Regions from separate parts of the Lysinibacillus sp. NPDC096418 genome, predicted to be linked through region 2. Evidence: riboswitches for the same ligand, from Rfam matches in the RefSeq annotation. Region 2 holds a riboswitch; the other holds the start of a gene.
The links. Region 2 has a riboswitch for cyclic di-GMP ahead of ACIQZG_RS01270 (hypothetical protein). Riboswitches for the same ligand answer to the same signal wherever they lie in the genome.
Positions count from the first base shown of each region.

Region 1 (4,437 bases), on a different contig from region 2:
TATAGAAGAATCGATGAACTTCTTATTAATTAAGCCTGCATTTACAAGCTCATTTAAACGGTCTGTAAGTAAACGGTCTGATATTCCAGGAATCGTAGCGTGGATTTCGTGATACCTTTTTGGACCTGATAATAGAGTATAAATAATCATGCCCATCCATCGTTTCCCTATAAATTCAATCGCTTGATGGTAGTTGCTGCATATATGTGTACAATTCGGTTGAGTCATATAATAACCTCCCGCCTGTGAATTGGTTTTCTCCTATTGTAACACATAATATTTTTTATTTGACGCACAAACTTACTAATGGTAAGATTCTATTTATTAACTTATCATTAGTAAGTTTAGAGGAGGAAATACAATGACAACAACAACAACTAAAGATTTATATACAATTATGCACGAGAGAAAATCAGTTCGTAAATACGATCCTACCTTTAAAATGACGCAAAAAGAACTTGAAGAAATCCTTACTGAAGCAACAAGTGCTCCATCTTCAAGTAACCTACAACCTTGGAGATTCATCGTTATTCAAGACGATGCTACGAAAAAAGAACTTCGTGCAATTGCTAATAATCAAGAACAAATTGAAACATCTTCAGCAGTTATTGCCGTTTTAGGTGATGCTGAAATGTACAAAAACGTAGAAAAAATCTACACTCAAAATGTAACTGAAGGACATATGGGTGAAGAACAAAAGAATATCACAATTAGTAATACGCAGCGCATGTACCCTGCTGCTCCATTAGCAGTAAGACAAAACATCGCATCTTTTGATGCAGGTCTAATTTCAATGCAACTTATGCTTATTGCAAAAGAAAAAGGCTTTGATACAGTAACGATGGGTGGCTTTGACAAAGTGAAATTTGCAGAGCGATTTGAATTACCTGAAAATCAATTCCCAATCGTACTTATCGCTATTGGTAAAGCGGCTGCACCAGCATTTGGATCATCGCGTCTACCATTAGAAGATATTGCTCGCTTCATCTAAAATCATTTGTAAATACAAAATCAGCAGAATCACATTTTGATTCTGCTGATTTTTTGTTTAATTTATTCGAATAAACGTTGTGTTCTTAAAAGCTTAAATTTATAAGTGCCACTTGTGGGATATTCCCTAAACGAAATGGTAGTTTTGTATTACCAATTCCAGAATTCACATATAAATTAGGATTTTGGCTCCCAGAAAGGGTATACCATCCCTTCACGTATTCTTCAGCTAAAGCAGTAGTAGCGAGAGGTCCGATAAATGGTAAATATACTTGCCCTCCATGACTATGGCCAGCCAAAACTATAGCATGCTCCGTTGATTCAAATTGTTTTGCTACATCTGGTTCATGTAATAACACAAGTGTATTTTCATTTCGAGAAAGCACTTTATTTATATCAGCTATATCTGGAGAACCTAACAGTGCGTCATCTAATCCATATATAAGTAGCTCTTCCCCGTTCGACAAAGTAATAGTTGTTTCTTCATTTTTTAAAAGAGTGAAATCAGCATCCGTTAGTAAGCGTTCGTAATTTCGTTCCATACCGCCCCCTACATCTCGATTACCATACACCGAAAATTTCCCATAAAGAGCTTTCATTTCTTTCAAGAGAGCTATAATCTCTTGAATCTCCACTTCCGTAGCACCCATATCAAATAAATCGCCTGTAAAAACAATCATATCGGGCTCTTGTTTATTAATTTTCTTAACAACTTTCTTGAACTGATCCATACTAAAGAATTCGCCTATTTGCGTATCAGTAAAATGAGCAATTTTAATGGATGTCCCTTTTTCCTTGCTCTGCGGTGTATATGAAAATTCATGTGACTTAACAGTTAGTAACTTCGATTCGATAAATGTTGCATAAACAAAAACACACACTCCTACTGTAAGCAATAGAAGTAAAAATTTAAAAAACTTTCGCATTCTTTTCCCCTCAAATACTGAATTTCTATATTAATATAATCGTTGGATGTTACAACTGTGTCACAACTCGATGAATGATACAAATAATTTGACCACTAAGAATTACACAGCATCTTCATTTTGTGAAGATTATAGGTCAATTAACCATTCCCCCTATTCTCAACCACTTCGTCATAAATGATCATTAAATCTGCTCATCACCAAAAGGTGGGGTTAACATTTTGAATAAAGCGTTTGTTGATTGAAGTGGAGCCAGCGTAACTCCTTCGGGATTAGCGTCACAGGTAATACCCTAGATTTACAAAAAAGTTCACCATAATGGAATCACACTCCTTATTTCCTATTACATCAGATAGATTAATTTTCCAACTTTATGATATTTCAGCTATATTACCTGCTTTTGTAGCAATAAAATATAGTACGATTTGTCCTTGGGAGCAAAATTTTAATATGATATTGTTTAGCTGTAAACTAAATAGGCAAACCTAGAGAAATTTAGGGACGCAAAGCTATAGGGGCTAAGGTTTATTACTATGTCAGCCAGCTACCGAAGAGTACATTCTACTTTTTATTATTCTATAGTTTCATAATTAGGTAACACTATTTTTATGAAACATTTATAGGAAAAAAACTACTCTTATTGAGTAGTTTTTTTATGTACATCTTTGGAATAATTCATCAGGAGGAAATTTAAATGAAGGTAATTAAAATTGCAACAGCCGCGGCTATGGCTTTAAGTTTAGTCGGTGCACCATTTAATGTCTTAGCTGATCAAAATCAAGAAACAAAAGTTACAACAACAAGTAACATTAAACAAGTAAGTAATGCTAGTGTAAGTAAGTTTTATTTATACGGAAGTGACTTACTAAATACATATAATGAAGTCTTTAAAATGGACAAATCTAATATCCTATCAATTTCGAACAACGGCGGGAACTACTCTGGATCTCCCCTTTCAAAAGCAATCGATGGTGATATGAATACCCATTGGGAAACAGGTAAGGCCAATAATGCAACTTTTACTAATGAGGTTATCTTTAACTTCAACGAAACAACTTCATTAAATCGAATTGTTTACGCTGCCCGTCAATCAAGCGCGAAAGGTAAAGGTTTTGCACAAGAGTTTGAAATCTACAGTTCATCTACAGATGAAGGTGATGACTTTTCATTAGTTTCTTCTGGTGAATATAAAGGTTCTACAGGAGATATTGTTGAAATCCAATTTAAGCCCACTGAATTTAAACGTTTAAAGTTTATCTATAAAAAAGCAAATCAAGATTGGGCAAGTGCTTCGGAGTTCTTATTCTATAAAGAAGACCAAGTATCTGACAAAATGGGTAACCTATTTACAGATAATACATTCAGTACTGTAAACGAATCGTTTAATACAATAGATGCTTTAAATAAATTAGAAGAAGAGGCAAAAGTTCATCCACTCTATTCTCTATTTAAAGAAGATATAGCAAATGCTAGATCCCTTCTAAATCAAAAGGATATCGAATCAACTACAGCAACTGTTTCAAAATTAAAAGGCTATGGCACAGAATTCGAAAATGCTTATAGTGACACGTTCAGAATGCCAAATTCTAACGTATCAAAAGTAACAACAAATGGTGGTAGCTATCCTACTACAAAACCAGAATTTATGTTAGATGATCAACCAAACACTCATTGGGAAACAAACAAGAACAATGCTGCGAACTTTACAAATGAAGTAGTATTCGAATTAAATCAAGCAGAAGTGCTAGATCGAATAGCCTTTTTAGCTAGATCTGTGAATCAAAAAGGCTTCCCAGAAAAATTCGAAATTTACACATCTGAAACTAGTAAAGGGGAAACATTCCAACTTGTTTCTAGTGGCGAAGCGGTAAGAACAAGTGATTTCTTAGAATTCAAATTTAAACCTACAAAGTTTAAACGAATCAAGTTTAAATTCAAGAAAGCATATACAGATAGACCGTTCGCAGCAGAATTCAGATTCTATAAAGAAGATAGTATATCTAATAAGATTGACAACTTGTTTACGGACGAACACCAAAATAAAGTATCTGAGCAATTCCATACGTTAGAAAAATTAGAAGCGTTAGAGCAAAGTGCTCAATCACATCCTCTATATGAACTGTATAAGGAGGACTTCGAAAACGCCAAAGTACTACTAAATGAAGAAAAAGTAGAAGCAACTACAGCTGCAACAAAACCATTTGAGCATTACGCTAATGAAGACTACTCCAAATTATTTAAAGTGGATAATGACAACATTAAGAGTATTCGAAACAATGCGGGTAACTATGGTAGTGCCGTAATTGGAAACGCCATTGATGGCGACCTAGATACTTATTGGGAAACGAATAAAGGTAATTCAACTGATTTCACAAATGAAGTAGAAGTAGAATTCAAAGAAGCAGTAAAACTAAACAGAATCATGTATGGGGCAAGAAAATCTGACCGTAAAGGGTTCGCTGAAGAGTTCGAAATCTATGCTTCTCAAACGTCTAAAGGTGATACGTATCAGCTTGTGACA
Region 1 is NZ_JBIWEY010000004.1:104,468-108,904, forward strand. Features, by position in the region: gene ACIQZG_RS06135 (winged helix-turn-helix transcriptional regulator) at 1-228, opposite strand, end outside; gene ACIQZG_RS06140 (nitroreductase family protein) at 362-991, shown strand; gene ACIQZG_RS06145 (metallophosphoesterase) at 1,077-1,916, opposite strand; cyclic di-GMP riboswitch class I at 2,385-2,468, shown strand; gene ACIQZG_RS06150 (NPCBM/NEW2 domain-containing protein) at 2,611-4,437, shown strand, end outside.
Region 1: linked by a shared signal. The riboswitch ahead of ACIQZG_RS06150 (NPCBM/NEW2 domain-containing protein) and the one ahead of ACIQZG_RS01270 (hypothetical protein) in region 2 are both predicted to bind cyclic di-GMP.

Region 2 (4,437 bases):
TAAAATGCAACCACTTGCAGATGCTTCCCTTGAACTTCAAAAAGATGAGGAAGGCAAAGTAAACTTTGTACCTTCTCGTTTTGAAAACACATATTCTCGTTGGATGGAAAACATTCGCGACTGGTGTATTTCTCGTCAATTATGGTGGGGTCACCAAATCCCAGCATGGTATCACAATGAAACAGGTGAAATTTACGTTGGAAAAGAAGCGCCAGCTGACGCTGATAACTGGACGCAAGATGAAGACGTTCTTGATACTTGGTTCTCATCTGCATTATGGCCATTTTCAACTATGGGTTGGCCAGATGAAGCAAGCGAAGAGTTCAAACGCTATTACCCTACAAGTACGCTTGTAACTGGGTATGACATTATTTTCTTCTGGGTATCACGTATGATTTTCCAAGGGCTTGAATTTACGGGTGAACGGCCATTCAAAGATGTATTAATTCACGGTTTAGTACGTGATGGCGAAGGTCGTAAAATGAGTAAATCACTTGGTAATGGTGTAGATCCAATGGATGTGATCGAACAATACGGCGCTGACTCACTGCGTTACTTCTTAGCAACAGGTTCATCACCGGGTCAAGATTTACGCTACACAACAGAAAAAGTAGAGTCGGTATGGAACTTTGCCAATAAAATTTGGAATGCCTCTCGTTTCGCATTAATGAACATGGACGGCATGACATATGATGAAATCGACTTAACTGGTGAAAAATCTGTTGCAGATAAGTGGATTTTAACTCGTCTAAATGAAACAATCGAACGCGTTACTTTTTTAGCAGAACGTTATGAGTTTGGTGAAGTGGGCCGTGAGCTATATAACTTCATTTGGGATGATTTCTGTTCTTGGTATATCGAAATGGCGAAATTACCAATGAATGGTGATGATGAAGCCGCGAAGAAAACGACGCGTTCAATTTTAGCGTACGTGTTAGATCAAACGATGCGTTTATTACACCCATTCATGCCATTTATTACGGAAGAAATTTGGCAACACTTACCACACGAAGGTGAGTCTATTACAGTGGCAGCATGGCCAACAGTTCGTGATGACTTACACTTCGCAGAAGAAGCGGATAATATGAAATTGCTTATGGATATTATACGTTCGGTACGTAATATTCGTGCGGAAGTAAATACACCTATGAGCAAAAAAGTACCATTATTCATTTCAGCAAAAGATGCTGCGACTGTAAGTGTACTTGAAGCAAATAAAGCGTATTTAGAAAAATTCTGTAACCCTGAAACGTTAACGATTGGTGAAGGCTTAGAAGCACCAGGTCAATCAATGACAGCTGTTGTAACGGGAGCAGAGCTATTCTTACCTCTAGTCGGCCTCATTAACTTAGAAGAAGAAATTGCTCGTCTTGAAAAAGAGTTAGAAAAATGGGCAAAAGAAGTTAAGTTAGTGTCTGGAAAGCTTTCAAACGAAAAATTTGTCTCAAAAGCTCCAGAAGCTTTAGTAAATGCTGAACGTGAGAAATTAGCAGATTATGAAAGCAAACATGCGTTAGTACTAAAACGTTTAGAAGAACTGAAAAATATGTAATTAATTTATTGCAGCGGATGACATTTTTGGTCATTCGCTGTTTTTTGCTATTTGTGTGATTTGTAATGAAATAAATCTATTGAAATAGGTCTTTTTGTATAGTATGATATTTTAAACTTAGTATAATAGACAAAGGCAAACTGCTTGAAAAGGCAGGGCGCAAAGCCTAGGGTCTAAGGTATAAAGATTATTTTTAATCTGAAATGCTATGATCGCCTGGTTACCAAAGAAAAGGATTTATTAATAATTCTCTTGGCTATTCTATCGTAATTAGAATGGCCTTTTATTATGCAATAAAGTAATGTTAAATGTTGGAGGTTACTGATGTCTGGAAATATAGGAACAACCATTGCGAAAGTAAATACGGCCTGTGATAATTTAGAATTTGTTAATGCGAGAGCAATCATAGAGATAAATCTCCTTAAATTATCAGAAGCAAAATACTATAGACTCCTTAATGCAAATGCGAAAGTGTTAATCAAGCATGTAATTTCGGATAGCAAAGTAAACGACGGAACAAACAATAAATTAACACGTGCAGATTTATTAACAATCAATAAAATCAATGAATATTGTTCGAACTTTGATATATCTATGTTAAAAAGAACATTAAAGAACTCATTTGAATTAGTTCAAAGATCAGATGTTCATCCTTATTTAAATAAAGATGCGAAGATTATCTTAGCTGATATGGGTGCTCTGCTTGGAATGGAGTATCAGTTGCAATAGTTATCCTCAATTTAAAAGGGGCAGTCCTAAAAGTAAAAATAGTATGCTGAGAGTACTTCCGGCATACTGTTTTTTGATATATAGGTAAAAATCCGCGTAGACTCCTGCGGGAACATTTTTCACGACGAAAGCGTGAGTGAAACGTAGCGGCAGGAGTATGCACAAGATGTAAGACGCAACGAATCGCGCGTAGTGAGGGTTGCGACTGACGCTGTGTCCGTGGAAAGCGCAGCGGTTTTTTACCATATAGAAAGCTAGATGTTAAGCTTAAAGAGACTTTTTGGATAGCCACTTTTAAATTGAGTGCGAATTGTGTGTGTGTGAGGCAACTTTTGTACTAAAATAGAGCTATTGCATACATAAGGAGTGTTTGGTTTGTTTACAACGATGGAACAATGTACAGATTTTATTTTCAAATTAAAGGCAGTTGACCATAAACGTGCACCATTAGTAATGATGCGTGAGGTGCTGGCTTATCTAGATAATCCACAAAATCAGCTAAAAGTAATTCATTTAGCAGGTTCTAATGGTAAAGGTTCCACTGTAAATGCGCTACGTGAAATGCTAGAGGGGGCAAGCTATAAAGTAGGGGCATTTACATCACCGCATTTAGAATGTGTCAACGAACGTATAACAATTAATGGTGTACAGATTCCTGATGCACAATTCTTGCAGTACATGAATGCGGTGGCACATATTGTTGAAACGCATTACAACGGCGATTATCCAAGTTTTTTTGAAGTGATAACGTTAATAATGTTCCAATATTTCGCTGCAGCTCATGTTGATTTTGCGTTGATTGAAACAGGTCTTGGCGGACGTTTAGATGCTACAAATGTCATTACACCTCTTGTTTCTATAATTACGACGATTTCATTAGAGCATACCGCTTTTTTAGGAGACACGTATGCAAAAATAGCTTTTGAAAAGGCAGGCATTATTAAGGAAGATGTACCGGTTATTGTTGGGGTGAAAAATGAAGATGCGCTTGCAGTCATACGTAAAGTGGCAGAAGAACGTCATGCAGAGTGTCGTATCTTAGGGGAAGATTTTAAGGTTACGACGCAACAACAATATGAAAGGATGCAGCATTTCGATTATGAAAATCAAGAGGTGCAGATGCAAGATATTGTATTGAAAATGGCAGGTTTACACCAAGTAGCAAATGCTAGTCTTGCAATGACTGCGATGTTAGTGCTACAAGAAAAAGGTCATGTAAAAATTTCAGACACTACTATACGCAAGGCACTACAAACAGCGCAGTGGGCAGGTCGCTTTGAGCAAGTTGCCAATAATATTGTCTTAGACGGTGCACATAATTCAGAAGGTACAGCAGCACTGATCCAAACATTAAAAGATGTCTATCCAAATCGAAACTATAACTTTATTTATGCAGCGCTTTCTGATAAGGATCACGCCAATAGTATTGCATTAATGGATGAAGTAGCAAACTCGATGGCCTTTACGCAAATTTCTTTACCAAATGCTATGCCAGCAGAGCAATTAGCAGCGTTATCACAGCATCCCCAAAAAGTGTATAACTCAGATTGGCAGCAAGTTATTGATGCGGAAATACAGAGAAAAGAAGAGGCTGATATTTTGATCATTACCGGTTCTTTATATTTTATAGCGGAAGCACGTAAAGCGCTCTTGGAGGTAGTAGGATGATTCCGCAATTTGATCGCTATAAAGAGAAATGGTCGGTACAAAGTGATGATGTCATCAAACCTGGACTGACAGCAATTCAAGAAGCATTATCATTGGTAGGGAATCCAGAGCAACAGTTTCAAGTGGTCCATATAGCTGGTACAAATGGTAAAGGCTCTACGCTTACTTTTATAGAAGCAATTGCGAAAGAGCATGGTTTGCGTGTTGGTAAGTTTATGTCGCCTTGTATTTTAGATGTACATGACCAAATACAAGTAGCAAGTTTATCCATTACTACGGGAGAGATGGACGGCGTATTTGAGCAAATGCATAAGGCTGGACTAAGCGGAAAGTTGACTGATTTTGAATTGCTGACGGTAGTAGCTTTCTTACATTTTGTGAATAGTCATGTTGATGTGGCGTTAATTGAAACAGGGATGGGTGGTTTGCTTGATAGCACGAATGTCGTAACGCCGATTGTTTCCATTATTCCAAGCATTGCGCTAGAG
Region 2 is NZ_JBIWEY010000001.1:261,371-265,807, reverse strand. Features, by position in the region: gene ACIQZG_RS01275 (valine--tRNA ligase) at 1-1,552, shown strand, start outside; cyclic di-GMP riboswitch class I at 1,677-1,780, shown strand; gene ACIQZG_RS01270 (hypothetical protein) at 1,877-2,281, shown strand; gene ACIQZG_RS01265 (bifunctional folylpolyglutamate synthase/dihydrofolate synthase) at 2,657-3,949, shown strand; gene ACIQZG_RS01260 (bifunctional folylpolyglutamate synthase/dihydrofolate synthase) at 3,946-4,437, shown strand, end outside.